One region of the Pseudomonas sp. 14P5.3.2 genome, then DNA from elsewhere that is predicted to be linked to it. Evidence: predicted binding sites of a transcription regulator. Region 1 holds the regulator's gene; each other region holds the start of a gene.

Region 1 (7,606 bases):
ACAACAAGCAAGTGACCATCGTTGCGACAGTAGGGCCCAACGGCTGAGGTAGTGGTTTATGCAAGTTAAGCGTTTTTTCGCCGCCGATATGCGTCAGGCCATGAAGCTGGTTCGTGATGAGCTGGGCGCTGATGCCGCCATCATTGGCAACCGCCGCATTGCCGGCGGCGTCGAGCTGACGGCGGCGCTGGATTACAAATTGTCGGCGCTGGCGCCACGGGTTCCGAACATGGAACTCGAGGACGAGCTGCGCAAGACCCAGTCGCGCATCGTTACCGCCCAGGCCGAACTGAGCCTGCGTGGCGAAGCCGACGGCAACACCAATCGCCAGTTGTTCGCCGGGCTGCCGTTGACGGCAGGCCTGCCGCTGACCGCTGCCGAACCGTTGAGCGAACCGACTTACGCCGCCCCGGCGCGTCCGGCGCCGGCGCCTGCCCAGTCGTCCGCCGGCATCGATCCGCGTGCGCTGGATTCGATGCGTTTCGAATTGAACAGTCTGCGTGAGCTGATGGAAGTGCAGCTCGGCACCCTGGCCTGGAATCAGCTGCAAGGCAGCCGTCCGGCACAAGCCAATCTGTATCGCCGTCTGCAACGTATCGGTCTGTCCGGACCGTTGTCGCGCGACCTGTTGGCGATGATCACCGACATCGAAGAACCGCGTCAGGCCTGGCGCATGCTGCTCGCGCACCTGGCGCGAATGATTGCCGTGCCAGAAGTCGAGCCGCTGGAAGAGGGCGGGGTGATTGCCATGGTCGGCCCGGCCGGCATGGGCAAGACCACCACCCTGGCCAAACTCGCGGCGCGTTACGTGCTCAAGTACGGCGCGCAGAATGTCGCGCTGGTCAGCATGGACAGTTTCCGTATCGGCGCCCAGGAACAACTCAAGACCCTGGGGCGGATTCTCAATGTGCCGGTTACGCACGTCGATCCGGGCCAGTCGCTGGTGCAGGCACTCGACCCGCTGCTGCGCAAACGCGTGGTGCTGATCGATACCGCCGGCCTGCAGGCCAGCGATCCGGCACTGCGCATGCAGCTGGAAAGTCTGGCCGGGCGTGGCATCCGTTCAAAAAATTATCTGGTGCTGGCAACCACCAGCCAGAAACAGGTTCTAACCGCCGCTTATCACAGTTACAAGCGTTGCGGGCTTGCCGGCTGCATCCTGACTAAACTGGATGAGACGGCCAGCCTTGGCGAAGTGTTGAGCCTGGCGATCAGTCATGAACTGCCGGTCGCCTACCTGACCGACGGCCCACGGATTCCGGATGATCTGCATCTGCCGCGCCGTCATCAATTGGTCAGCCGCGCCGTCAGCGTGCAAATGCAGGAAGAACCCAGCGAAGAAGCCATGGCTGACATGTTCGCTGATATCTACCACAGCCCGACCAAGCAGGTTGGCTGAGGTAATGAACAGTTTTTGTACCTACATCGATGGTCTGCCATGCATTGTTCCGGTTGAGAACGCGCAGCCAGTAATGTGGCCTCCGTCTATGCAAGACAAGGTAAAGAAATAACATGGGCAGCATGCATCCCGTACAGGTGATCGCGGTGACCGGCGGCAAAGGTGGCGTCGGCAAGACTAACGTGTCAGTGAACTTGTCTCTGGCGCTGGCAGAGCTTGGCCGTCGGGTCATGCTGCTGGACGCCGATCTGGGGCTGGCGAACGTCGACGTTCTGCTGGGACTGACCCCCAAACGCACTTTGGCCGATGTCATCGAAGGCCGCTGTGAGCTGCGCGACGTGCTGTTGCAGGGCCCCGGCGGGATCCGCATCGTGCCGGCCGCTTCCGGCACCCAGAGCATGGTGCACCTGAGCCCGGCACAACACGCCGGTCTGATTCAGGCCTTCAGCGACATCGGCGACAACCTCGATGTGCTGGTGATCGACACCGCTGCGGGTATTGGTGACTCGGTAGTCAGTTTTGTCCGCGCCGCGCAGGAAGTGTTGCTGGTGGTCTGCGACGAGCCGACCTCGATCACCGACGCCTACGCGCTGATCAAACTGCTCAACCGCGACTACGGCATGAACCGCTTCCGCGTGCTGGCCAACATGGCGCAGAGCCCGCAGGAAGGGCGCAACCTGTTCGCCAAGTTGACCAAGGTCACGGATCGCTTCCTCGACGTCGCCTTACAATACGTCGGCGCGGTGCCGTACGACGAAAGCGTGCGCAAGGCAGTGCAGAAGCAGCGAGCGGTCTATGAAGCCTTCCCGCGTTCCAAGTGCGCGCTGGCGTTCAAGGCGATCGCGCAGAAGGTCGATACCTGGCCGCTGCCTGCCAACCCGCGTGGCCACCTGGAGTTTTTCGTCGAGCGCCTCGTGCAGCAAACGGCAGGGCCTGTGCTATGACCGCCAGCGGTATGAACTACTACAAGAAGTCGGCACGTGACGCGCAGTACGAGTTGATCGAGCGTTACGCGCCACTGGTCAAGCGCATTGCCTATCACCTGCTGGCGCGCTTGCCGGCGAGTGTGCAGGTTGAAGACCTGATTCAGGCCGGGATGATCGGCCTGCTCGAAGTCTCGACCAAATACGACGCCAGCAAAGGCGCCAGTTTCGAAACGTACGCGGGCATCCGGATCCGCGGCGCGATGCTCGACGAAGTACGCAAAGGGGATTGGGCACCGCGCTCGGTTCACCGCAACACCCGTATGGTCAGTGACGCAATTCGCGCAATTGAAGCTAAAACCGGCCGTGACGCTAAAGATCACGAGGTTGCGGCCGAACTCCAATTGAGTCTCGACGATTACTACGGGATTTTGAATGACACCCTGGGCAGCCGGCTGTTCAGTTTCGACGACCTGTTGCAGGACGGCGAACACGAAGGGCTGCACGAGGATGGCGCCAGTGCTCATCTTGAGCCGTCACGCGATCTGGAAGATGAACGCTTCCAGGCGGCGCTGGCGGACGCGATTGCCAATTTGCCGGAGCGTGAGCGACTGGTGTTGGCGCTGTACTACGACGAAGAGCTGAACCTCAAGGAGATCGGTGAAGTCCTTGGCGTCAGTGAATCGCGGGTCAGCCAGTTACACAGCCAGTGCGCGGCCCGTTTGCGGGGGCGTTTGGGGGAGTGGCGAGCGCGCTGAAGGCAGTGTGGGGACACTGCGAACGAGGCTGGTGCGGTGATGAACGGCACCGGTCTTGCTCTGTTGTGCTCCAGACAGTCTTCGAGTGCTGCGCCGATTGATTGAAGTGGCGCGTCCAGGTGCTGGGCGCGTTTAAGACTGCTTGGAGGTCGAATTGAACAAAGACATGAAAATCCTCATCGTTGATGACTTCTCAACGATGCGGCGGATCATCAAGAACCTGCTGCGGGATCTTGGGTTCACCAACACCGTCGAGGCCGACGATGGCACTACCGCCATTCCGGTGCTCAACAGCGGCAGCATCGACTTTCTGGTAACGGACTGGAACATGCCGGGCATGACCGGTATCGACTTGCTGCGCCACGTGCGTGCCGATGAAAAACTCAAGCATCTGCCCGTGCTGATGGTGACCGCTGAAGCCAAGCGCGAGCAAATCATCGAGGCTGCTCAGGCTGGTGTGAACGGCTATGTGGTCAAACCTTTCACGGCTCAGGCGTTGAAAGACAAAATCGAGAAGATTTTCGAACGCATCGGCTGATGAACGCGCGGGGGAGCTATGGAGCATAACGAATCTTCACAGGGCGATTTCGAGTCGACCCTGAAAAAACACGCGGTCGAACTGGTCGAAAGCCTTGAAAAAGGCAGGTTCGGCGACGCTGTGCAACTGATCCATGAGCTCAATCAGACCCGTGACCGCGGCCTGTATCAGGAAGTGGGCAAGCTCACACGCGAACTGCACAGTGCGATCGTCAACTTCCATATCGATCCGCACATGCCGCAGGCCGAGGAAGTGTCGCAAATCACCGACGCCACCGAACGCTTGGGCTATGTGGTCAAGCTGACCGAAGCCGCGGCCAACCGCACCATGGATCTGGTGGAAAGCGCCACGCCGGTGGTCAATGGCCTGGCTGAAGAAGCTCAGGCCTTGAGCACCGATTGGGGGCGCTTCATGCGTCGCGAAGTCGGGGCTGAAGAGTTCCGCGAACTGGCGCGCCGGGTCGACGGTTTTCTGTCACGCAGCAGCACGGACAACCGTGCGGTGTCGAGCAACCTGAACGACATCCTGCTGGCTCAGGATTACCAGGACCTCACCGGTCAGGTGATCAAGCGTGTGACCCAGTTGGTCACCGAAGTCGAAAGCAATTTGCTCAAACTCGTACTCATGGCCAGTCAGGTGGACCGCTTTGCGGGCATCGAACACGACCGTGCTGCGATGCTTGCAGAAAAAGATCCACAAAAACATCTCTCGCAGGGTGAAGGTCCGCAGATTCATGCCGATAAACGAGAAGACGTTGTGTCCGGTCAGGACGATGTGGACGATTTGTTATCCAGCCTTGGATTTTGAGTTTAGGTTTTTAGACCTGTAGGAGCACCCCATTAATGAGCTTCGGCGCCGATGAAGAGATCCTTCAGGATTTCCTGGTTGAGGCCGGCGAGATTCTTGAGCAACTGTCCGAGCAACTGGTCGAGCTGGAAAGCCGCCCGGATGACGCAGATCTGCTCAACGCAATTTTTCGCGGTTTCCACACTGTAAAAGGGGGCGCCGGCTTCCTTCAGCTCAATGAGCTGGTGGAGTGCTGTCACATCGCCGAAAACGTGTTCGACATCCTGCGCAAGGGTGAGCGTCGCGTTGATGCAGAACTGATGGACGTGGTGCTTGAAGCACTGGACGCGGTGAACAGCATGTTCAGCGAAGTCCGTGAACGTGCACCGATCACTGCTGCAACCCCGGAACTGCTGGCCGCGCTGGCGCGTCTGGCCGAACCGCAATCGGCGGACGAAGCCCCGGCTTCGCCAGTGGCCGAGATGATCGAAGAGCTGGTTGTCGAAGGCGATTCCGGCGACATCACCGATAACGAATTTGAACAGCTGCTGGATTCGCTGAACGCCGTCAAGGCTGAAGCCGAAGCCCCGGCCGCTGCTGCACCTGCGCCAACTGCCGATACGGCAGCGAGCGATGAAATTACCGACGCTGAATTCGAGTCGTTGCTCGATCAGTTGCACGGCAAGGGCCAGTTCGCGCCAGACGCCGTGGCACCGACAGCGGCCGCTCCGGCGGCACCGGCTGCCGGTGACAGCTCGGACATCACCGACGACGAATTCGAAGCACTGCTCGATCAGTTGCATGGCAAGGGCAATTTTGCCGTGGAAGCGCTGGAGTCGGCGATCGCCTCGGCACCGGCTGCGCCAGCCGCTCCGGTGGCTGCGGCTGCCGGCAGTGATCTGATCAGCGATCACGAATTCGAATCGCTGCTCGACGAGTTGCACGGCAAAGGCAAGTTCACCGATGTTGGCGCCGCTGCTGCTGGCACCGCGTCGACAGTCGCTGCGCCAGCTGCCAAGGCGGCTGCTGCTCCGGCCGCCGCGCCGAAAGCTGCGCCCAAGCCTGAGCCAAAAACTGAAACGCCAAAACCGGCAGCCGCTGCTGCTCCGGCCCCGGCCCGCGCCGCCGCTGCTCCGCCACCAGAAAAACCGGCCAGCGAAGCCGAAACCACTGTTCGTGTCGATACCGCGCGTCTCGACGAAATCATGAACATGGTCGGCGAACTGGTACTGGTGCGTAACCGTCTGGTGCGCCTGGGCCTCAACAGCGGCGACGAAGCCATGTCCAAGGCCGTGTCGAACCTCGACGTGGTCACGGCTGACTTGCAGACCGCAGTGATGAAGACCCGGATGCAGCCGATCAAGAAGGTCTTCGGGCGCTTCCCGCGTCTGGTTCGCGACCTCGCGCGTCAGCTGAAGAAAGAGATCAACCTGGAACTGGTGGGTGAAGAAACCGACCTCGACAAAAACCTTGTCGAGGCCCTGGCCGACCCGCTGGTCCACTTGGTGCGCAACGCGGTCGACCACGGCATCGAGTCACCGGAAGAACGTGAAGCTTCGGGCAAGGCCCGCGGCGGTCGCGTGGTGTTGGCGGCCGAGCAGGAAGGCGACCACATCCTGTTGTCGATCTCCGATGACGGCAAGGGCATGGACCCGAACGTGTTGCGTTCGATCGCGGTAAAACGCGGTGTGATGGACAAGGACGCGGCCGATCGCCTGAGTGATACCGAGTGCTACAACCTGATCTTCGCCCCGGGCTTCTCGACCAAGACCGAGATTTCCGACGTGTCCGGCCGCGGTGTCGGCATGGACGTGGTGAAGACCAAGATTTCCCAGCTCAACGGTTCGATCAACATCTACTCGACCAAGGGCCAGGGCTCGAAGATCGTCATCAAGGTGCCGCTGACGCTTGCGATCATGCCGACCCTGATGGTCATGCTCGGCAATCAGGCGTTTGCGTTCCCGTTGGTCAACGTCAACGAAATCTTCCACCTCGACCTGTCGACCACCAACGTGGTGGATGGCCAGGAAGTGGTGATCGTGCGGGACAAGGCGCTGCCATTGTTCTACCTCAAGCGCTGGCTGGTCAGCTCCGCCGCTCACGAAGAGCAGCGTGAAGGCCATGTGGTGATCCTTTCGGTGGGCACTCAGCGGATCGGCTTCGTCGTCGATCAACTGGTCGGCCAGGAAGAAGTGGTCATCAAGCCATTGGGCAAAATGCTCCAGGGCACTCCGGGCATGTCCGGCGCCACCATTACCGGTGACGGCCGCATCGCTCTGATCCTCGATGTTCCAAGCATGCTCAAGCGTTACGCCGCACGGCGTATTTGAATCCGGGGCAGCGGGGCGACGACGTCCCGCTGCGCCTAATGGAGTGTTTATGGCAGTCAAAGTCCTGGTGGTGGACGATTCGGGTTTTTTCCGCCGCCGCGTCTCGGAAATTCTTTCAGCGGATCCGAGCATCCAGGTGGTCGGCACGGCCACCAACGGTAAAGAGGCGATCGATCAGGCCCTGGCCCTCAAGCCGGACGTGATCACCATGGACTACGAGATGCCGATGATGGATGGCATCACGGCGGTGCGGCACATCATGCAGCGCTGCCCGACTCCGGTGTTGATGTTCTCCTCGCTGACGCACGAAGGCGCCCGGGTCACCCTGGATGCACTGGACGCCGGCGCGGTGGATTTCCTGCCGAAGAATTTCGAAGACATCTCGCGCAATCCCGAGAAGGTCAAGCAACTGCTGTGCGAGAAGGTTCACAGCATCTCGCGCAGTAATCGTCGTTTCAGTGCCTACAGTGCGCCGGCTCCGGCCGCTGCACCGACGCCTGCACCCGCCCCGGCGCCAGCGGCTTCGAGTTTCAGCAGCCACAGCGCTGCTGCTCCGACGCGTCCGTCCCCGGCTCCAGCACCTGCTCGCGCGCCGGCGGCCAGCGCTGCGTCGCCGGCACCGAAACGCAAAGCCTACAAACTGGTGGCCATCGGTACTTCGACCGGTGGCCCGGTTGCCCTGCAACGGGTGCTGACTCAGTTGCCGGCGAACTTCCCGGCGCCGATCGTGCTGATCCAGCACATGCCGGCGGCGTTCACCAAGGCGTTTGCCGAGCGTCTCGACAAGCTGTGCCGCATCAGCGTCAAGGAAGCCGAGGATGGCGACATCCTGCGTCCGGGCCTGGCGCTGCTGGCGCCGGGTGGCAAGCAGA
Region 2 (7,606 bases), on a different contig from region 1:
TCAGGACGTGGTCGCGTTGAGCGTCACTTCCAGCGATGGAGGGAAAAACCTCAGTGGCACCAATACCTACGCCAACGAAGGGCCGATCGGCTTCCGTGGGCAGATAGAGTAACGGCGCCTCCCAGGTCGTGTCCGCCCCTTCACAGACGTGTGAAAGGGCGGATCAGCCGGCTCAGGCAGTCGGCAGGGCCAGGGCCTGGCCCATCTGCACTGGCGAACCCGCCACCAGTTCTTCAGTCCACTTCACTTGATCCGGGCCGAACAGCACGATCGCCGTCGAACCCAGTTTGAAACGCCCCAGTTCCGCGCCTTTTTCCAGATGAATCGGCGCACGGGCAGCTTCGTCGTAGCGGAAGGTTTTCAGTTCGCGCTTCGGTGGGGTGACCAGACCGGCCCATACGGTTTCGATCGAAGCGACGATCATCGCGCCGACCAGTACCACGGCCATCGGCCCGCGCTCGGTGTCGAAGATGCACGCCACGCGCTCGTTGCGGGCGAACAGTTCCGGGACGTTTTCGGCAGTGGTCTGGTTGACCGAGAAGATCCGGCCCGGGATGTAGACCATTTCGCGCAGAGTGCCGGCCAGCGGCATGTGCACGCGGTGGTAGTCCTTCGGCGACAGGTAAATGGTGGCGAAGTCGCCGCCCATGAATGGCGCGGCATTGGCGGCGTCACCGCCGAGCAGTTCCAGCACGCTGAAGCTGTGGCCCTTGGCCTGGAACACGCGACCGTGTTCGATCGGGCCGAGCTGGCTGACTGCACCGTCGGCCGGGCTGAGGATTGCGCCCGGAGTCTGGTCCAGTGGCCGCGCGCCGTCCTTCAGGGCACGGGTGAAGAACGCGTTGAAGTGCTCGTAGGCGGTCAGGTCTTCAACCAGTGTTTGCGACATGTCCACTTGATAACGCTTGGCGAACCACTGGGTGAAGGCATTCTTGAACCAGCGCACGCGGCACTCGGCAACGCAGCCGGCCAGGCGCGACAGCAAGTGATGAGGCAGCAGGTACTGGCTGAGGATAAACAGACGCTCTTTCATTAGTTGTCCTTAGAACCTTGAATCTCGACAGGCGTATCAGGGTGGTTGCCCCATTCGCCCCAGGAACCGGCGTAGCCCTTGACCCGCGGATAACCGAGGGATTTGGCCACCAGATAAGTGAAGCCCGACCGGTGATGGGTCTGGCAGTGAGTAATGATTTCTTTGTCCTTGGTGATCCCGAGGTCATCGAGGATCTGCGGCATATCCGTGCGAATCCGCAACTGACGCGCCTTGTCCATGCCGGCGGTCCACTCGAAGTTGACCGCGCCGGGAATGTGTCCGCCCTTGGCAGCCAGCACCTTCTCGCCCGAAAACTCCAGCGGTCCGCGCGCATCCCAGATCGCCAGATCGGCGGCGCCGAGCCGGCTTTGCAGGTATTCGCGGGTGGCCGTCGGCTCGTCGTGCAGGGTCAGCGCCACCGGGCCGCCCACCGCAGGCGGAACCTGGATCGACATCGGCATACCCGCTTCCAGCCACGCCGGCAGACCGCCGTCGAGGTAGTGGTACTTGTCGTGGCCGATCACGTCGAGCAACCAGATGAAGCGTCCGGCCCAGCCACCGCCTTCGTCGTCATAGACCACGTAGACCGCGTCCTGGCGATGGCCCAGTTCACCGAACAGGGCTTCCAGATCGGCCTTGGCTGGCAGCAATCCCGGCGCCGGCGGCTGGCCGAGCTGGGTGCGCTTCGGATCGACAAAGCGTGCGCCTGGCAGATGGCCCTCGGTATAGCGGGCGGCACTGGTCAGGTCCACCAGAATCAGTTCGCTGGCATCCAGCCGAGGGAGCAGGTCGCTCGGTTCGATGACGAGCGGCAAGCCAGAGAAGTCAGACATGTGAGGTCTCCAGAGCACAAAGGGGGGGATTGTAGCGCAGCCTCATCGGCCACGGCTGCTAAAGCTGTGCAGGGCCTTTTCGATGCACTGCGCGGTTTTGCCGAAAGCCTGCACGCTGATGTCGGCGAACGGCCCACCGCCCTGGTCGGCGACGACGATCATGATCACCCGGCCGTTATTGACCAGCGAGCGCAGGAACAGGTGCTCGCCGCGGAACAGCGTGCGCAGGCCTTGCGGCAGCAGCGCGGAGAATTGCGCGTTGTTCTCGGGGTTGATCCGCACCTGTGCCTGCTGCGCGAGCAACCGTTGCAGAACTTTGCTCTGACTAACGACAAAATTCAGCGCGGCGGCTTCCTTCGGCAAACCGAAGGTCCGGTGCACCCGCAGATTCGATTGCGTGCGGTCGGCCATCAGAATCATCACCCGGCGCATGCCACTGGCCACCAGCGCATCACGCGCGGCGACGGTCAGGCTCATGGCATTGGTGAAGCGGCTCGGCTCGGCCAGCAGTTCGGCGCATTGCCGGCGCCATTGAGTCAGATCCTCGGCACTCGGCGCGGCCGCCGGCAGCATCCCGGCCGGCAACCGATGGGTGCCCCACGGCCATAATAATGAAACGGCCGGGTGCCACAGATCGGGCATTGCATGCTGGCGCGCACTGTTGGCCGCTTGCTGGTGCAACTGCTGCTGCACTTCGTCCATCGAGATTTGCAGATAAAGGCTGGTCAGGTACTGCCAGCGCTCACTGTGCGGACTGTCCCAGGCCTGTTGCGCCGACAGCGCCAGGCCGTTGGCCAGCAACACGGTGTTGGCCGGTTGGTTGAGCCAGCGGCGCAGGGTCGGATCGTCGTCGAGGCGATTCTGCTGGCGCAGCGGATGCTCGCTGTCACGGGCGATGCGCAGCACTTTCACCAGTTCGCGCTGCTCGCTGAGCAGCAGTTTATAGCCTTGCTGCACCCAGATCGGCAGGTGCCAGACCTGGACCAGTGCCTCGGCGATCTTCAGCAGGCGCACGCCAAACAGTTGCTTCTCGACGACCGGGGCCGATTCGCCCTTGTGGATAACTCGCACTTCCCACTCTTCGAGCAATTCTGGAAACGTCAGCGCCAGCGGCCATAACGGCGAGAGAAACAACAGGCTGCCCCAATGAATGTCCTGCCACAGCCGCGCGAGGCGACTGGCGAAAAAACCGTTGGCCTGTTGTGTGGCGTGCTGGCTGATCATCTGCAGTTGGCGCAGCGCCTTGGGGATCTGCATCTGCGGTTCGACGGGAAGACGCGCGAGCAATTCTTCGGTACGCGCAAGGCCCAGACGGTTGATCGCCACCTCGAGATTTTCCGCCGGTGCGGTCATCGTGCCGAGGGTGTGACGATTGGCCTCACGGATGATGCTCAAGGCCAGCGCGGGACTGTCCTGCATCAGGTCGGCGATATCGCGCAGCGAGCTGCGGTTGTCGCGGATCGCCCGGCAAACCTTGTCGTGAGCCTCTTGCGGCACGGGCAGGCGCACGCCATCGAGCAGCTTGACCCAGCCCTCGAGCGTGGTCGGTTTTACATGTGGGACGTTCGTTTCATTAGCCATGTCTGGACGAGATCTTCACTGACTGTAGACGCGCCCGGCATGGGCTAAATTGGCTTTTCGCCTGAACTGGCTATAGTCTGGCGCAGTTTTGCCGATAAGTAGAAGAAGAGATTTTTTAACTTCCGAATATGACCTTGAACCCGACTCAGTAAGTACTTTCCTACCTATGGCTAAAATTATCGGCATCATCGTCGTATTCGCGAGCGTGCTCGGCGGATACGTGCTCTCCCACGGCAAAATTGCCGCCCTGATCCAGCCTTTCGAGGTGATGATCATCGGTGGTGCGGCCCTCGGTGCATTCCTGCAGGCCAACCCCGGTTACATGACGATGCACGTGCTCAAGAAATCCCTGAGCATGTTCAGTTCGCGCTTCAGCCACACGTTCTATCTGGAAGTGCTCGGCCTGATCTACGAGATCCTCAACAAGAGCCGCCGCGAAGGCATGATGGCCATCGAAGGCGACATCGAAGACGCTGCCGCGAGCCCGATCTTCGCCAAGTACCCGGCCGTGCTCAAAGACGAGCGCATGACCGCGTTCATCTGCGATTACCTGCGCATCATGTCCTCCGGCAACATGGCTCCGCATGAGTTGGAAGGCCTGTTCGACATGGAGCTCTACAGCCTCAAGGAAGACCTCGAGCACCCGTCCCATGCGGTGAACGGTATCGCTGACGCCATGCCCGGTTTCGGTATCGTCGCGGCGGTACTGGGTATCGTGGTGACCATGGCTTCGCTGGGTGAGGGCGATCAGAAATCCATCGGCCTGCACGTGGGTGCGGCACTGGTCGGTACCTTCTTCGGTATTCTCGCGGCCTACGGTTTCTTCGGGCCGTTGGCGCACTCCCTGGCGCACGATGCCAAGGAAGAACTGAACGTCTACGAAGCCATCAAGGCCTCGCTGGTGGCGTCGGCTTCCGGCATGCCGCCATCGCTGGCCGTGGAGTTCGGGCGCAAGGTTCTGTACCCGGCGCACCGTCCAAGCTTTGCCGAGCTGGAACAAGCCGTTCGCGGTCGTTAAGCCATGGAAAATAATCAGCCGATAATCATCAAGCGCGTCAAGCGCATAGCCGGTGGGCACCACGGCGGGGCGTGGAAAATCGCCTTCGCCGACTTCGCCACGGCGATGATGGCGTTCTTCCTGGTGTTGTGGCTGCTGTCCACCGCAACGCCTGAGCAGAAGATCGCCATCGCCGGTTACTTCAAGGATCCGGTCGGCTTCTCCGAAAGCGGTACGCCGTACATCATCGATCTGGGCGGCACGCCGACCCTGGCGCCGGAAAACACCCTCAACCCTGAAGTGAAGTCGCAGCCGCAACCGGACAAGGTCACGGTCGACACCGAGCAGGTCGAAGGCATGGCCGAGCAGGTCGAGAAAGAGCGCCTGGAACTGTTGCTGCAAGAACTGCAGAACAAGGTCAACGAGAACCCGCAACTGCAGAAGTTCAAGGACCAGATCCTGTTCGAGATCACCCCGAACGGCTTGCGCATCCAGATCATGGACGCCGAGAACCGGCCGATGTTCGACTCAGGTTCCGCACGCCTGAAACCGTACTTCGAAGACATCCTGCTGGCCATGGCCGACACCATCAAAGCGGTGCCGAACAAGATCAGCATCAGTGGCCATACCGACGCCAAGCCGTATACCGGCACCGGCGATTTCGGCAACTGGGAACTCTCGGCCAACCGTGCCAACGCCGCGCGGCGTGCACTGGTTGCCGGCAGCTATCCGGACGGGCAAGTGGCGCGGGTGGTGGGTTATGCCTCGTCGGCGCTGTTCGACAAGGAAGATCCGTTCAACCCGGTCAACCGCCGCATCGACATCGTGGTCCTGACCAAGAAGGCCCAGGCCGCCATCGAAGGCTCGCAAGGTGCCGAACCGGCCAAGCCCGCCGCCGAAGGCCAGAACGGCGCCGCTCCGGCAGCGCCGGTCGATCCGAACGCGCTGCCGGCGGATCAGCAACCAGTGCCGGCGCACGAGTTGCGTGAACGCCTGAACCTGTTCGACGACGCCGCACCAAAACCGGCAGTGCCGGGGACTGTGGCACCAGCGCCGGCGGCTCCACCAGCCGCCGCACCGGCGCCCGCGCCGAAGCAGTGACCGACAAAAAAGCCGACAGCGATGTCGGCTTTTTTGTGGCTGTCGATTGACCTCAGAACCCGCGACGAATCCGGTTCTTCAGCCCCTCATGGAACATCTCGGCATTGATCTTGTTCGCACTGCGCGTCGATTGATTGCCGGTCACCGAGTCGAGCGTCATCGAGCGTTTGATCGTGCCTTCGCTGCGATAGGCCTCGATGAAGAAATCGACATCCGTGGGCGTGCTCAGCTTCGGCCACTTGTCCAGATACTCCGGCAGTTGCGCCGGCCCGGTGCGGAACGAGCAGATCCGCCGGTTGCTGATCGTCGCTTCGCCGATTTCGAACGGCACCCACCACGACAACGCGGTTTTCTCCGACACCACCGCCAGCAGGTGCGTGCATTCGGTGATGTTGCGCGTGATGACCCCGGTGATGTCGTCGGTGGTCTGCGATTCCGGGTCGAGCACGTCGAGGTAGGTCTTGATGTTGGCCTGCATCAATTGGGCATTGATCGCCATGGCCTGCGGGCGATCCATGTGGCGGTAGCTGATGAATACGGGCATCAGAAGTGTCCTTTTATGGCGAGTTCGCGGTAATAGGCGCCGAGCGCCGTGAGACGGCAGCCAGTGGAGTGAATGGCCGCGTAATACATGTGTTCGGCGTCGACCGGTTCGATCAGGCTGTGGCGGTTGCACTTTTGCAGTTGGGCGAAGACCTCGCCGTGCTCCGGGTCGAAAGTTGCTTCGGTGGGTTCGTAGCTGGGGGCGAGGCGGAACGTCGATTCGGCTTCGGCGAACCATTCCGGCAGTTTGCGCAGGATCTCCTTGGGGATCAGCGGCGAGACTTCGCGCAGGGAGATGAACTGCGAGACGTTGGTCTTGAACACCGGGCGCTGCTCCCAGGCATCGAGTGCGTTGTCGACGAAGGAATACAGGCTGCCCGGGGTGATCTTGCCGAGGATGTTCGCCGCACCGCCGTGCAGGGCCTGCAACAGTAAACCGGTGAACACACCGTGTTGCGCACCTTCCAGGGCCGGCTCTTCCTTTTTGCAGGCGGTCAGGATGGTCATGCCTTCGCCGACCACGCTGCTTTCGCTGCGCAAGGCGCGCACTTCGCCGGCCGCGCCGCTCTGGCAGCAGTCGAGGATGATCACTTTGTTTTTGATTTTCGTGGCTTTGGCGGCCCAGTTGAGAATGTCGCTGATGCGGATGCCGTCCTTGGCGCTGCGATAGTCCTGCGGCAGGAGCATGCCTTCATCGTTGTCGCTGTCGAAGCCGCCGTGCCCGGCGAAGTACAGCAGGGCGACGTTGCAGTCGCCGGAGAACAGCTCGCGAATCTGGTCTTCGAGCTTGCCTCGACCAAGGTCGTCCTCAGCCGAGGTCAGCACCACGTTTTTGAAGTTGGGGTCACCGTTGGCGTCGGTCTTCAGCACGGACGCCATGGCCATGGCGTCGTTGCAGCAACCGCTCAAGGGCGAAACGTGCGCGTAGTGGTTGATGCCGATAAACAGTCCCTTGCGCATGTTTACACCGCCGTGTGCTGACGGATCGCACCGATGATGCTGTTGGTGTTCCACGCGCACTCGGCGTGTGCCGCCTCACGTACCACCGTGGAAATGCGCTCGGCGCCGAACGGCTTGATTGCGATGATCACTTTGCCCATGCGTTTGGCGATCTCGATTTCCTTGTTGATCCACTTGCTGTAGGTCGAATACATCCCGGCCATGATCAGCACCGCCGAGCACGGACGAATCTTGTTTTCGATGGCTTCCTCGAGCTGCTTGTCGGTCTGCGCGCCCATGATCGGGTTGTGCGGCGGCACGGAAAAATTCTTGAAGCTGAAATCTGCCTTGGCGCCGAGCAGGCGCACCAGATTGTCGTGGGCGTGGGCGTAGTTCCACGAATGGCTGATGAACAAATGGTAGGTCTGCATGGGGTTCCTCGAAGGTCGCGAAGGTGCGAAGGAACAACCCAATTTAGGCATCTCTAAAGTGCCCGCAAGGTCTGCGCACGGAAAGAGAAATGTCCTGCAGGCAGGCGCGAGCAGGCCTGTCAGAAAGGTCTGACGTTTAAACGGTCGG
Region 3 (7,606 bases), on a different contig from region 1:
ATCCGCGAACTGACCGGGATGCGTTTTGCCGCCGTGGCGCGGGTCACCGAGGACTCGTGGACCACGTGTGCGGTGCTCGATCAACTGGAATTCGGCCTGCAAGTCGGCGGCGAACTGGATGTGGTCACCACCCTGTGCCACGAGATCCGCCAGTCACATGTCTCGGTGGTGATCGACAAAGCCAGCGAAGACCCGCTTTACCGTGATCACCACACCCCGCGCCTGTACAAATTCGAGAGCTATATTTCGGTGCCGGTGTTCCGCACTGACGGACGGTTCTTCGGCACCATCTGCGCCCTCGATCCGATCCCGGCGCAGCTCAGGTCCAGCACCATCCAGAGCACCATGGAGTCTTTCGCGCGGATGCTCGCGTTGCAGATCGAAGCAGAAGAAAACGCGCAACGCACCGAAACAGCGCTGTTGCAGGAGCGCGAAACCGCCGAGCTGCGAGAACAGTTCATCGCCGTGCTCGGCCATGACTTGCGCAACCCGTTGTTCGCCATCAGCGCCGGCGCCGAAATGCTTCTGCGCAAGCACCCGGATCCGGCCATCGAGGTGCGGGTGCGTAATATCCTCGGCAGTGCGCAACGGGCGACGCGGCTGGTGGATGACGTACTCGACTTTGCTCGCGGACGATTGGGCAAAGGCATTCCGGTGGATATCCAGCCCTGCACGGACCTGACCGAAGCGGTGCAGCAGGTGGTGACGGAGATCCGCAACGTGCATCCCGGACGTACGATCAGTGCGTCCATTGGCGACTTGCAGGGTGTGCGCTGCGACCGTGGACGGATTGCCCAGCTGCTGTCGAATCTGCTGGCCAATGCCGTGGCCCATGGCGACCCGACCGGGGATATCGAAGTCATCGCTCAGGTCGAGCAAGGTGCGTTGATGCTGGCGGTGAAAAATCAGGGGCATATTCCCGATGCGGTCCTGCCGCACCTGTTCCACCCCTACTCGCGCCCTGCCGGCAGCGCGCCCCAGGCCGGCCTCGGGCTGGGTCTGTACATCGCCAGCCAGATCGCCCAGTCCCACGGCGGGCGCTTGCATGTCGCGTCCACCGCCCAAAGCGGCACGCTGTTCACCTTCAGCCTGCCCACTGCCTGAAAAGCACACCTTGGATCCCTGTGGGAGCGAGCTTGCTCGCGAAGCTGTTGTGTCTGCCACACATGAGGCGACTGGCACACCGCTTTCGCGAGCAAGCTCGCTCCCACATTGGTTCTGCAGTGGTTCGCAGTTGTCAGGCCGACGTGCTGACCAGCGAACCCGAGCTGCTCGACCCGGAATCCTGCAACGCCTGCAACAACGCCGCCGTCGCGGTCTGCAACGACGCCGAGGTGCTGGAGATTTGCGACTCGGCGGAGGCCACGTCGGCAGCCTTGGCATCAGCGTCTTCCTGCTTGGCCTGAGCCGCTTGCAGCGCCTGCTGCTGTTCCTGCAATTGCTTTTGCAGCTCGGCGATCTGCTTGCGCAGTTCTTTCACCGAATCCGACTCACCGCTGCTGTCGGAACTGCTGTCGCCCGCCGGAGCCGCGCCCCCGCCGGCCGCCACTTTGCTGGTATCGGCACTGACGCCCGCGCTGCTGGTTGCACTGGTTGAGGTGTCGTCACTGGCGTCGCTGATCTTGGTTTTGCTGGTGGCGGTGGTGACGGTCTGATTGATTGAAACAGAGGTGATGCTGACCATGGGATGGCTCCAATGCCGGTTATAGATAACCGGCCATCGGCGGCAGTCGCACGGATTTGAGATCGACTGTGTACCGACTCGGTAACCGAACCGGTACACGTCGGCTGACGTCAGGCGCTCAGGCGCGCGGTGACTTCATTGAGTTGCCCGGACAGGCCATGCAGGTTCTGGCTGGCGCTTTCGGTGCGCTGCACGCTGTTGAGGTTGGTGCTGGCGATCGAGGTGATCTCGGTCAGGTTGCGCGAGATGTCTTCGGCCACCGAGGTTTGCTCTTCGGCAGCAGTGGCAATCTGGCGGTTCATGTCGCGGATCGCTTCCACGGCGTGGGTGATGCGCTCCAGCATGGCGCCGGCCTGGGTCACTTGCTCGACACTTTCGTCGCTGCGCGTCTGACCGCTTTCGATCGCTTGCGCCGCGTCCACGGCACCGGTCTGCACGTTCTGAATGATCTGGTTGATCTCGATGATCGACTCCGCCGTACGCTGCGCCAGGTTGCGCACCTCGTCGGCGACCACCGCAAAACCACGCCCGGCCTCGCCGGCCCGTGCCGCTTCAATCGCTGCGTTGAGCGCGAGCAGGTTGGTCTGTTCGGCGATGCCGCGAATCACTTCCAGCACCTTGCCGATGCGCCCGCTGTCGGCTTCCAGACGACGGATCACCTCTGCGGTGTTGGCGATTTCGCCACGCATCCGGGTGATGCTGTGGATGGTGCTCTGCATGACCTTTTCACCCTGCTGGGCGGACTGGTCGGCATCGTCGGCAGCCCGCGCCGCATCGGCGGCATGCCGGGCCACTTCCTGGGCGGTGGCGGACATTTCGTTCATTGCCGTGGCCACCTGATCGGTGCGGTTGAACTGCTCGTTGGTACCGCCGGCCATGGTTGTAGCGATGGCGTTCAGCTCGCCGCTGGCGCTGTCCAGATCACTGGCGCTGCGTTGCAGTTGGGTGAAGGTTTCGGCGAGAAAATCACGCAGGGTATTCGCCGCAGCGGCAAGGTTGCCCAACTCGTCCTGACGGTCGTTGGCGACGCGTTCGGCGAGGCGCCCACGGCTCAATTGGGTGACGTAATCGATCAGCTTGCGGATCGGGTCGATCAGGTTGCGGTTGACCAGCCACAGGCTCAGCAAACCGATCAGCAGACCGGAACCGAGCATCACCAGAATCCCCAGCAACACAGTACGGTCGGCGCTTTCGCTGATGCTGGCCGACAACACATCACCCTGCTTGCGCAACTCGGCCACCAGTTCGCTCATCTGATCGCTGGTGGCGCGGTCCACGCCTTTGACGGCGCTGTCGCCAGCCGTTGGATCGCCACCGGCAGCGACGTAGGCATCGCGGCCTTTCTGGTAGGCGCTGCCGAGTTGGCGGTGCTCTTCACGCAGACGTTCGATGCGGGTTTTCAGCGCCGGCTCAAGGCCTTTCTGGCCGGCCAGTTCACCGAGAATGTTCTGCACATCGCGCTGACGATCTTCGAACTGGCCCCAGTACTTGGCCAGGTCCGCCGGTTGCTTGCCGCGCAGCAAGACGTTTTTCCATTCCTGCACCTGCACCTTGAATTGCAGGTTGGCCTCGTCGATCAGTTGCGAGGTGTGCAACGGGCCGGCGATCAACTGGCTGTAGTTCTGCACGCCGTTGGACAGGAAGTGAAAGCAGGCCAGTGCGATCAACAGCATCGCCAGCAGGCTGCCGCTCAGCAGGGCGAGAATTTGTGCTCTCAGGGATTTTTGCAGCATCGCGAGATACTCAGGACAGGGATGAGGCACGCCCGGTAAGGCGTGGAATTTTGCCGGACATCCGTGTCGGCGAGCCTTGGCTCATGGCCAAGCGCGCGCAACGTAACCTAAGCGTGATCGGCGTACCAGAGCGCTTCTTGAAGAAAATCCGACCATTGGTAGGTGAATTAAGAGACTGTGATCGACCATGGCACAGGGTGGGAGCGGGCTTGCTCGCGAAAGCGGCGTGTCATCCACATCATCACTCAATGATCATCCGCATTCGGGAGCAAGCCCCCTCCCACAGGATTGCCGGTAATGATCACGATCACTGTCATTTTGCAGTCACACAAGCGTCATGCGTGATTGCGATGATGCGGCTCAGTGAACCTGCCATTCCGCGACCGACACCCCCTCCTCGCAGCGAGCCTCCATGAATCACAGCCTCGATATCAGTCATCGCGATCCTGATTTGTTCGGTTTGCTTTACGGCTTCCGTTTTCGTCCCGGTGAACGTGGCCGCGAAGTCGACTCAGCGACCGCCCTGCGTTGTCTGCAAGACGACAGCGACAGTGATGAATTCCTCTGGCTGCACCTGAACCTGGCGCACGCCGCGTGCGAGCGCTGGATGAAAAGTCATCTGCAATTGCCCGAAGAGTTTTTCGAGGCGCTGCACGAAGGTTCGCGTTCGACACGCATTGAGCACGTCGACTCGGCGTTATTGGCAGTGGTCAACGACGTGGTGTTCAACCTCAGCAGCATGGTTTCCTCGGACGTGTCGACGCTGTGGGTTTGCGTGCGCAGCAAACTGATCGTCAGCGCACGCCTGCAACCGCTGCACTCGGTGGACAAATTGCGTTCGTCGGTGAAGGCCGGCGAATGCTTTCGCTCGCCGTCGGAACTGCTGGTGCACTTGTTGCGCGATCAGGGCGAAGTGCTGACGCAGATCGTGCGCAAGACCAGCATGAGCGTCGATCAGGTCGAGGACGAATTGCTCTCCTCACGCCTGTCGACCAACCGCGCCGAACTCGGCGCCAATCGTCGGGTGCTGGTGCGCCTGCAACGGCTGCTGGCGCTGGAGCCGGGTTCGCTGCTGCGCCTGCTCAACCGTCCGCCGCCGTGGCTGCAGAAGGAGGACGTCAAGGAGCTGCGCAAATCCACCGAGGAGTTCGCGCTGATCATCAACGACCTCACCGCCCTCGGCGAGCGCATCAAACTGCTCCAGGAAGAAATCGCCGCCAACCTCAACGAACAGAGCAACCGCACCCTGTTCACCCTGACCGTGGTCACGGTGCTGGCGCTGCCGATCAACATCATCGCCGGTTTCTTCGGGATGAACGTGGGGGGCGTGCCGCTGGCAGGTGATCCGGAGGGGTTCTGGATTCTGGTGGCGCTGGTGGTGACGTTTACCGCGATTGCCGGGCGTTGGGCGTTTCGCAAACGTGGGGATTACTAACCACCAAACTTGATGTCCAGCACAGTTCCCCTGTGGGAGCGAGCTTGCTCGCGAAAACGGAATATCAGGCACCATCATTGTTGAATGACACACCGCTTTCGCGAGCAAGCTCGCTCCCACAGGGATCTGCTTCAGCCTTCAGATCAGTGGTGGAGCTAAAAACCCAAACACTGACCTGCCGCAGTCTCTCTGTAATATTTAGCAACGATCATGACCGACACTCCTTCCCTCGCTCAGGATTGTCCGCTCATGGCTACTCCCTCCCTGACCGCCGCCCGCCCCACGTCCGCCCACGGCGGCCGGCCGGCACTTGATAAAAAACCCGGGCCGTTCACTTACGTGGTGTTCTTCGCGGTGCTCGCCATGGGGATGCTGTTCACCGCTTACAGCCTGATGCACGACATGCATGAGCTGGGCACCACCGTCACCACCTGGACCCCGTTTCTGCTGCTCGGCGTGGCGCTGCTGATTGCGCTGGGCTTTGAGTTCGTCAACGGTTTCCACGACACCGCCAACGCGGTCGCGACAGTGATTTACACCCACTCGCTGCCGCCAAATGTGGCGGTGGTCTGGTCGGGGTTCTTCAATTTCCTCGGGGTGCTGTTGTCCAGCGGCGCGGTGGCGTTCGGCATCATCGCCCTGCTGCCGGTGGAGCTGATTCTGCAGGTCGGTTCGTCCGCCGGTTTCGCGATGATCTTCGCCCTGTTGATCGCGGCGATCCTGTGGAACCTCGGCACCTGGTGGCTGGGCCTGCCGGCCTCCTCTTCCCACACGCTGATCGGTTCGATCATCGGCGTCGGCGTCGCCAATGCCTTGATGCACGGGCGCGACGGCACCAGCGGCGTGGACTGGGCGCAGGCGACTAAGATCGGTTACGCCCTGCTGCTGTCGCCGTTGGTGGGCTTCGGCTGTGCGGCGCTGTTGCTGCTGGCCATGCGTGCCTTCATCAAGAATCGCGCGCTGTATAAGGCGCCGGAAGGCAACAACCCGCCACCGTGGTGGATTCGCGGTTTGCTGATCGCCACCTGCACCGGCGTGTCGTTCGCCCACGGCTCCAACGACGGGCAGAAAGGCATGGGCCTGATCATGCTGATTCTGGTCGGCACCTTGCCGATGGCCTACGCCTTGAACCGCACCATGCCGGCCGATCAGGCGTTGCAATTCGCTGCCGTCGCCGAAGTCACCCAGCAAGCGCTGGTGAAAAATACCCCGCTGCCAGCCCCGGTCGATCCGCGCCCGGTGCTGTCCGATTACGTGCGCAGCAAGCAAGCCACCCCGCAACTGATCCCCGCCCTCGCCGCCCTCACCGGACACATTGGCGAAGAGGTCAAAGGCTATGGCTCGCTGTCGAAAGTCCCGGCCGAAGCCATGGGCAACGTGCGTAATGACATGTACCTGGCCAGCGAAAGCATCCGCCTGATGGACAAGAACAAGGTCGGCAACTTCGACGCCGACACCACTGACAAACTGCAGCTGTTCAAGCAGCAGATCGACAACGCCACGCGCTTCATTCCGCTGTGGGTAAAGATCGCCGTGGCCATCGCCCTGGGCCTCGGCACCATGGTCGGCTGGAAACGCATTGTGGTGACGGTCGGCGAGAAGATCGGCAAGACCCACCTGACTTACGCCCAAGGCGCCTCGGCGGAAACCGTGGCGATGCTGACCATCGGCGCGGCGGACATGTTCGGTTTACCGGTGTCGACCACTCACGTGCTGTCATCGGGCGTGGCCGGGACCATGGTTGCCAATGGCGGTGGTTTGCAGATGAAGACCATCCGCAATCTGCTGATGGCGTGGGTGCTGACCTTGCCGGCGGCGATTCTGCTGTCGGGCAGCCTGTACTGGCTGTTCACCCAGATTTTCTGACCCCACAAATCCCCTGTAGGAGCTGCGGCACGCTGCGATCTTTTGATCTTGTTTTTAAAAAGCAAAATCAAAAGATCGCAGCCTTCGGCAGCTCCTACATTTGGATTTGTGTTGTTGGCTAGAGCGTCGAACGAATCACCTCCCCCAACCAATCCATGAACACCCGCACCCGCAGCGGCAAGTGCCGTTGCCGCGCATACAGGATTGAAATGCCCATCGCCGGCGCCGTGAATTGCGGCAGCACAGTCAGCAGTTCACCATTGTCCAGATGCGGCTGCATGCCGGTGCGCGGCACCTGGATCAGGCCGAAACCGCCAAGGCACGCCGACTCATAGGCATCGGTGCTGTTGACCGTGACACTGCCGGCCATCGGCAGGCGCCGCACCTGTCCGTCCTGTTCATACACAAAGCCTTCGGAACGCGACCCGAGCACGCCGACGTAATGCACCAGCCGATGCTGCGCCAGATCCTCCAGCGTCTGCGGTACGCCATGGCGTTCGAGGTAAGCGGGGCTGGCGCAGTTGATCATCGGAAAGTCGCCCAGATGCCGCGCCACCACCGACTGATCCGGCTGCGCGCCAATGCGCACCACGCAATCGAAGCCCTCGCTGAGCAGATCGACGCGGCGGTCGGTGCTGCTGATCTCCAATTCCAGATTCGGGTGGCGCGCCATGAACTCAGGCAGCAGCGGCATGATCAAGCGGCGCGAGAGAATGTTCGGCATGTCGACGCGAATCCGCCCGATGAGCGATGCCGGATCCTGACGAAACAGACCCTCGATCTCGTCCATGTGCGACAGCAGATCCTTGCTGCGTTCGTACAGCACCAGGCCGTCCTGAGTCGCCTGCACTTTGCGCGTGGTGCGTTGCAGCAAGCGTGTGCCGAGTA

Evidence for each region. Region 1 encodes FliA, which starts transcription of late flagellar genes. Its sites were predicted from a motif close to CTAAAGTTTNNNNNNNNNNNGCCGNTAA; they were not measured.
Region 2: the regulator FliA is predicted to act here: its motif matches at 3,518-3,545, upstream of motA (flagellar motor stator protein MotA).
Region 3: the regulator FliA is predicted to act here: its motif matches at 3,532-3,559, upstream of AC27VU_RS23855 (methyl-accepting chemotaxis protein).

The regions. Positions count from the first base shown of each region.
Region 1 covers NZ_JBYOKU010000021.1:80,124-87,729, forward strand. Annotated here, with positions in the region: gene flhA (flagellar biosynthesis protein FlhA) at 1-47, shown strand, start outside; gene flhF (flagellar biosynthesis GTPase FlhF) at 59-1,399, shown strand; gene fleN (flagellar synthesis regulator FleN) at 1,513-2,343, shown strand; gene fliA (RNA polymerase sigma factor FliA) at 2,340-3,080, shown strand; gene AC27VU_RS17990 (chemotaxis response regulator CheY) at 3,247-3,618, shown strand; gene AC27VU_RS17995 (protein phosphatase CheZ) at 3,637-4,425, shown strand; gene AC27VU_RS18000 (chemotaxis protein CheA) at 4,461-6,734, shown strand; gene AC27VU_RS18005 (protein-glutamate methylesterase/protein-glutamine glutaminase) at 6,784-7,606, shown strand, end outside.
Region 2 covers NZ_JBYOKU010000033.1:44,419-52,024, reverse strand. Annotated here, with positions in the region: gene AC27VU_RS22755 (lectin OAA family protein) at 1-112, shown strand, start outside; gene asd (archaetidylserine decarboxylase) at 173-1,033, opposite strand; gene rhdA (thiosulfate sulfurtransferase) at 1,033-1,866, opposite strand; gene AC27VU_RS22740 (HDOD domain-containing protein) at 1,909-3,447, opposite strand; gene motA (flagellar motor stator protein MotA) at 3,614-4,465, shown strand; gene motB (flagellar motor protein MotB) at 4,469-5,545, shown strand; gene AC27VU_RS22725 (toll/interleukin-1 receptor domain-containing protein) at 5,598-6,089, opposite strand; gene AC27VU_RS22720 (caspase family protein) at 6,089-7,048, opposite strand; gene AC27VU_RS22715 (TIR domain-containing protein) at 7,051-7,458, opposite strand.
Region 3 covers NZ_JBYOKU010000037.1:13,775-21,380, reverse strand. Annotated here, with positions in the region: gene AC27VU_RS23865 (GAF domain-containing sensor histidine kinase) at 1-1,104, shown strand, start outside; gene AC27VU_RS23860 (hypothetical protein) at 1,238-1,684, opposite strand; gene AC27VU_RS23855 (methyl-accepting chemotaxis protein) at 1,795-3,417, opposite strand; gene AC27VU_RS23850 (transporter) at 3,830-4,852, shown strand; partial or broken gene AC27VU_RS23845 (metal ABC transporter ATP-binding protein) at 4,885-4,974, shown strand; gene AC27VU_RS23840 (inorganic phosphate transporter) at 5,102-6,718, shown strand; gene AC27VU_RS23835 (LysR family transcriptional regulator) at 6,837-7,606, opposite strand, start outside.